Mastigocladopsis repens PCC 10914: one gene and its partner. The protein of the gene in region 1 binds, or shares a complex with, the protein of each later gene. Links are inferred from orthologs where the notes say so. Each region holds a gene or a part of one and is shown on either strand. Other genes may lie near its edges.

Evidence for each region.
Region 2: the proteins of glmM (region 1) and cdaA are in contact, whole or in part, in a crystal structure (PDB 7OJS), measured with the Bacillus subtilis proteins. The link is inferred for Mastigocladopsis repens PCC 10914 from one-to-one orthologs.

The regions. Positions count from the first base shown.
Region 1 is NZ_JH992901.1:452,826-456,084, forward strand. What follows is about bases 131-3,059. They hold glmM (phosphoglucosamine mutase), read right to left. Parts: upstream 2,367-3,059; coding sequence 894-2,366; downstream 131-893. Other genes in these bases: MAS10914_RS0104085 (hypothetical protein), read right to left, coding at 131-572; MAS10914_RS0104095 (biliverdin-producing heme oxygenase), read left to right, coding at 2,755-3,059. Also shown: more of MAS10914_RS0104085, read right to left, coding at 1-130; more of MAS10914_RS0104095, read left to right, coding at 3,060-3,259. UniProt on the Bacillus subtilis protein: Catalyzes the conversion of glucosamine-6-phosphate to glucosamine-1-phosphate. Glucosamine-1-phosphate is used for cell wall biosynthesis.
Region 2 is NZ_JH992901.1:5,202,165-5,205,447, forward strand. The notes cover bases 192-3,144. They hold cdaA (diadenylate cyclase CdaA), read right to left. Parts: upstream 2,155-3,144; coding sequence 1,228-2,154; downstream 192-1,227. Other genes in these bases: MAS10914_RS0125135 (DUF3143 domain-containing protein), read left to right, coding at 192-381; MAS10914_RS0125140 (isoprenyl transferase), read right to left, coding at 482-1,231; lysA (diaminopimelate decarboxylase), read right to left, coding at 2,249-3,144. In the rest of the region: MAS10914_RS0125130 (J domain-containing protein), read left to right, coding at 1-63; more of MAS10914_RS0125135, read left to right, coding at 109-191; more of lysA, read right to left, coding at 3,145-3,283. UniProt on the Bacillus subtilis protein: One of 3 paralogous diadenylate cyclases (DAC) in this bacteria, catalyzing the condensation of 2 ATP molecules into cyclic di-AMP (c-di-AMP). Upon expression in E.coli leads to c-di-AMP synthesis.

The DNA of each region.
Region 1 (3,259 bases):
AAATTATCTCTCACTTTTTCATGGTCTACATAAAACTTGTAGTAACCATAACCACGATTATATTCTGGTTTTTCAGGTAGCTGATTCAGGTCGTACCTTAAGATATTGCAAGTGCCACAAATTTTATAAAAATTTCTTCTTTTGATATATACATAATCACTGCTGTTTTGATATTTATAACCTTTATTTATAAACCAACCATGACAATTATGATTTTGATTGACAAACTCGGCTAAGTACTTACTGACACAATCGTCAGCATCAACAGCCATAGTATGTGATGGGGAAAATTCTTGAGCATGAATTAATCCCTTCAAAATTTTTCGCCCTTTGTCGGTATGTCCTACAGAGAAGGCATCAGGCTCGTTTGGTGGTGGAAAATCAACTTCAATATATGTAATGTGGGGATGGTGAAATTCAAGCCTTGGTTGCTCATGGCAAACAACAATCACCCTATATTCTAATGAAGTCTGATTGCAAATTGATTTAATGCATCTTTCAAATAACTTCGTTACAAGTTCCCAGGATTTGGAAGCTTGCGGACTTTTGAGTGGTATGACAAAAACAAGCATCAAAACGCTACGCTAATAAACAACTTTTGGAGCGGATGAGTGATATCAGAGTTTTCTAAAACCTGAAAATAGGTACAGACGTGGATACCTCGTTTGTACAATGGAGATGAGCATAGTAGTATAATTTTATCCTTAAAGCTTTAAATTAAATTAGACAATATTTATATAAATCTTGCAAAATTTGCGCTTTTAGATAGGAACAAGTGTGCGATAACACGAACAAAGCCCGCCTGTGCGGGCTTGTTGGAGTCATTGTCTTGCAGAGTTTGTTTGCTCCAGGCAAAAATTAACTAGTTAAATATATCTAAAGCAAGATTATTTTTAGACTGCAATGTGTTGTTGAACCTGTGTCACTAATTCATTTGTCCAGTAATTAACAAGTTCGGCGGCTTCGGCTTCTACCATAACTCGGATGAGTGGCTCTGTACCAGAGGCACGGACTAAAACTCTACCAGAATCACCCATTGCGGCTTCGGCGCGGGCGATCGCCTGTTGCAGAGGTTGGTTCTCTTTCCACCCCAAACGCTTGGATCTGTCTTCGACTCGTACATTCCGCAACAGTTGCGGATAGGTTTGAAAGCTTTGATCCACCATTTCTGATAGGGGAACGCCAGCTTGTTGTACCAAAGCTGCTAAGTGTAAAGCTGTTAACAAACCATCTCCAGTCATGCCATAGTGACGGCAAAGGATGTGACCGGATTGTTCGCCCCCAAGCATTCCTCCAGTCCGCAGCATTTCCGCCTGGACGTACTGGTCGCCTACTGCTGTGCGAATGAACTGACCTCCAGCTTGGTTCCATGCCCTCTCAAAACCTAAGTTTGCCATGACAGTGGAAACAATCAGGTTATGGGGCAGTTCTTGCTTTTGCTGTAAGCAACGTCCCCACAGGTAGAGGATGTAATCGCCATTGACTTGCCTTCCGGTATTGTCTACAGCCAAAACCCGGTCAGCATCGCCATCAAAGGCAAAGCCCAAGTCAGCATTGTGTTCTTTTACGGCAGCTTGCAGAATTTCTAGGTGAGTGGAACCGCAGTTGACATTAATGCGATCGCCATCTGGTTGGTTATGCAAGCAAATCACCTCTGCCCCCATCTCCTCAAATACAGATGGTGCTAGACCAACGACTGCTCCCCATGCCAAATCTAAAACAATTTTCATGCCCTGAAAATTTATGGCACCACGCAGCGGTTTTTTCAACGCCTCGACATAATTTCCTACTAAGTCTAAGCGCGAGTAATGCCGTCCGTAATGACTACAATGAGCAGAAGCCATACCCCGCACTCCTGCCTCTATTTCTGTTTGCAACCCTTGGGATAGCTTCATACCATCCGCGCCAAAAATTTTAATGCCGTTGTCTTCTGGCGGGTTGTGGCTAGCAGAAATCATGAGTCCGCCTATGGCATCGGTGACGCTGGTGAGATATGCAACGCAGGGAGTAGGACATAGTCCTAAATGCCAAACTTCTAACCCCGCTGCTGTCAACCCTGCACTCAAGGACATTGCCAGCATATCGCTGGAGTTTCTGGAGTCCTGTCCGAGGATAATCGGTCCTGGGTTTGAAGCATGGCTACGTAAAACAGTACCTGCCCAAAAGCCCACTTGCAATGCCAAGGGCGCACTCAGCAATTCTCCCACTCTTCCCCGAATACCATCTGTACCAAATAGGGGTGTTGCTGGAAGTGATATTAAGTGAAGCCCGAAACCGCTTTCATTAACTTTCTTTTCCGATTCATCAACTTCGGAAGCAGAACTCCCAGAGATGCCACCTTGAGTCCGAGTTATGTACGAAACCATAAGTAGAAAAACTCCACACAGTCAAACTGGAGAATAGCACTTTGAACTTTATTCAACAATTCCTGCTGGATACCTTTTAATCAGGACATTTTACTATTTTTTGTTGCTACAAATTTATTCTGATTCTTCCATTTTTTCAGCAAAACTACTTATAAGTATTTTCTTCTCTTTGTAAAGATTATGTAAATTTAGTATTTCTATTTAACTTAGTGTAAATTAAGCCTCAGCCTTGGAGACTCGGCACTCAGAACTGTTTTGGTCAGAGCAACTTAAAAAATTTTAATAGAAATTCTCATCAAATAGTTCTACTGTAACGTTTTAGTGGCTTTTGTAGCCGTTCATAAATTAAAACTCCAGCAGTTGACGTTTTAAAGTTGAGCAATTTAGCATGAGCAGCAATTTAGCAACAAAATTGCGTGTAGGCACGAAAAAAGCCCACACAATGGCAGAAAATGTTGGTTTTGTCAAGTGTTTTTTAAAAGGAGTGGTAGAAAAAAACTCCTATCGGAAGCTGGTGGCTAACTTCTACTTCATCTACTCTGCAATGGAAGAGGAGATGGAGAAGCACCGCAATCATCCGATTGTTTCAAAAATAAATTTTCCTCAACTTCACCGTAAGCATAGTCTAGAGGAAGACTTGAGCTACTACTACGGTGGAAACTGGCGGGAGCAAATCCAACTATCTCCAGCTGGTGAAGCTTACGTGCAGCGCATCCGGGAAATATCTGAAAAAGAACCCGAACTGTTAATTGCCCACTCTTACACCCGATACCTCGGAGACTTATCCGGTGGACAAATTCTCAAAGGTATTGCCCAAACTGCAATGAACCTTTGCGATGGACAAGGTCTCGCCTTCTATGAATTTGATGACATTGCTGATGAGAAGGGATTCA
Region 2 (3,283 bases), 4.7 Mb from region 1 along the record:
CCAGCAGTACAACAACGCGATATCAGTATTTCTCAACCAACACCCCCTATCTTATTAAGTTAATTAAAAATAAAATTTTTTTGATTTTGATAATTTTTTGTATTGTTTATGCTTCTTCCTTCCTCTGAAACCCCCTTATATAACCATCCTCTCCCCCAAATTGAACATTGGCTGAGAGAGCAAGGCTGCGAACAAGATGAAAAAGAACTGCATTGCTGGCATATTCAGCGACCTGCTTGGCAAGCGGAACTTTGGCTGGATATCGAGCAAATTATCGTGCGATATCTCCAAGTTGGAGAAGGTGGGCAAGATATCCAACGCGCGTTCAAGTATTCCCTCAGCCGACAAGATATAGAACGAGCTGTTTTTTCAGGACCATAACTAGGGAGTTGATAGTAGGTAGTTGATAGTAGGTAGTTGATAGTAGGTAGTTGCATTTCCTACTACCCACTACCCGCTACCCACTACCCACTACCTATTCCTAAACTTTGCCAAACCTCCGGTTCCGTTGCTGGTAGGCGCATAAAGCACGATGAAATTCATTGCGGTTAAAATCGGGCCAGAAAGATTCAGTTATATAAATTTCTGCATAAGCTATTTGCCAGAGAAGGAAATTCGAGACCCGCATTTCTCCACTCGTACGGATTAATAAATCTGGGTCACAAATTCCCTCAGTGTAGAGGTGACGTTCAAAAGTCGCCTCATCAATTTCATCTGGTTGGAGTGTACCTTGCTTTACTTTATGAGCAATTGTACGGCATGCGTGTAAAATTTCCTGTCTAGCCCCATAATTGGTCGCGACTGTGAATTTAATACCGCGATTGTTCTTCGTTTCTTCCATTGAACGAGCAATTTCTTGTTGAAGCGGATGAGGTAAGGCGCTCAAATTACCCACAAATCTAATTTGAACATTCTCCTCCATCATTTCCCGCAGTTCTTGGCGCAAAACACGCTGAAATAGAGTCATCAAAAAATCGACTTCTTCGGTGGGTCTTCCCCAGTTCTCAGTTGAAAAAGCATAAGCTGTGAGTGCCCCAATTCCCCAATCATCACAACAGCGAAGTAAATTTTTCAGCGCATCTACTCCCCGCTGATGTCCTACAAAGCGGGGGAGTCCTCGACGCTTGGCCCATCGACCATTGCCATCACAAATCACCGCAACGTGCTTGGGCAATAGTTCTCGTTTTAAATCAGGGGGCAACTCTTGCAGTTCAGTGTGTTGTGCTGTCATTTTTTATCTCGTCGCGAAGCAGTCGATGGTAATCCAAGTAAACGTGAAATCAGTGCTAGTGCCTTACCACGAATCTGACGACCCAAGCTCAATAAACCAGGAGCAACAGCCTCCCGATCTACAGTTGGGGAAAATCGAGCCTCTAATGACTCTTTCAGCTTCGTAGTAGTCAGTGGTCTATTGAGAGTTCCCCGTTCCGCTAAGGAAATAGAACCCGTTTCTTCTGATACAACGACACAAATGCAATTTTCGACGCGCTCAGTAATTCCCATTGCCGCCCGGTGGCGTGTTCCCAACTGGCGCGAAGCGGTACGTCCCGATAGCGGTAGAATTATACCTGATGCCACAATCCGCGAGCCACGAATCAACGTCGCCCCATCGTGTAATAAAGTTTTCGGCTGAAAAATTGTCTGTATAAGTTCCTTTGAAACTTCGGCATTTAGCTTTACTCCTGGCACGGAAAAATCCCGCTCATCAATAGGACCAGTGGTTTCCAAAATTAGCAAAGCTCCAATCCGGTTTTTTGACAATTCTTTAACAGCATCAACAATTTCATCAATTACACTATCAGATTTAGGTACCGCTAGACGGGACGGTTGAAACAACTGCCGGAATTCGCCACGTCCCAATTGTTCCAAAAAGCGGCGAAACTCTGACTGGAGAGCAACCGCCATTGCGACAGCACAACCAATCACTAACTTCTCTAGCACAAAGTTGAGCAGTTGTAGCTGCAATCTGCTACTGACTGCTGAAGCCAACATCAAAATAATAAATCCTCGCACCATCCACAGTGTCCGGCGCTCACTAATAATAACTAGTATCATGTACGTCAGCGCCAGTACTAACACAATATCCAGAGTCTCAACAAGCAAAGACTGTGACCTTCCTAGGTTTATCAGCCATTGCGTCCACCAATCTCCCATGACATCTGGATTTAACCCTTTGCCTTTAATAAAGTTAGTCAACACTTAACAGTCATTAGTCATTAGTTATTAGCTAATAACTAATGACTAATGACTAACTTTTGAGCCTTTCTGGTAGACAATCCTGTCGAATTAAGTCTTGATAAGTTTCGCGTTGCAAAATCAAATTTGCTTCGCCATTCGCTACTATAACAGCTGCCGGTCGAGGCAAGCGGTTGTAGTTCGATGCCATACTGTAATTGTAAGCACCAGTTGCCATGACTACGAGAATATCCCCTGGTTCAGTTTTTGGTACCTGGGCATCCTTAATTACAATATCTCCTGATTCACAATGCTTTCCGGCAATTGTTACAGTTTCTGTAGATGGAGCAGACAATCGATTGGCAACAACAGCGCGATACACTGACTGGTAAGTAATTGGGCGTGGATTATCAGACATTCCCCCATCAACTGCTATGTAGGTGCGTGTTTCTGGAATGACTTTGGAAGAGCCGATAGAGTATGCTGTCACACAAGCTGTTCCAATCAGGGAACGTCCTGGTTCAGATAATAATTTTGGCAAAGGCAAATTTGCTGCTGCACAAGCTTGGTGAATCACTTCACAAATCGGTTTGACCCACTCTTCGATGCTAGGTGGATCGTCTGATTCTGTGTACTTAATCCCTAAGCCGCCTCCCACATTCAACTCTTTGATTGATAAACCGTAAAGAGCAGCCTTACTTATCCACTGCACCATCACCCCAGCTAAATCTTGATGCGGTTGGCGTTCAAAAATCTGGGAACCTATGTGGGCGTGTAACCCTACACAGTTAACGACAGATTGTTGACTTACAAAAGTAAACAACTCATCGAGTTGATTGGGATCAAAGCCAAATTTACTATCCAGATGTCCCGTGCGAATGTACTCATGTGTGTGACATTCAATACCGGGTGTTAGCCGCAGCATAATGCGGATGGGGGAAGAGGGAGTGGAGGGAGATAAAGAGATTAATTTGTCTTCCCCTACTTCCCCTACTTCCCCTACTTCCCCTACTTCCCCTGCTATCTCCACCAAGGTATGCAACTCATACCAGTTATCCACAACAATGGTGCAGCCAGACTCAATGGCAAAAATCAGTTCTTGGCGAGA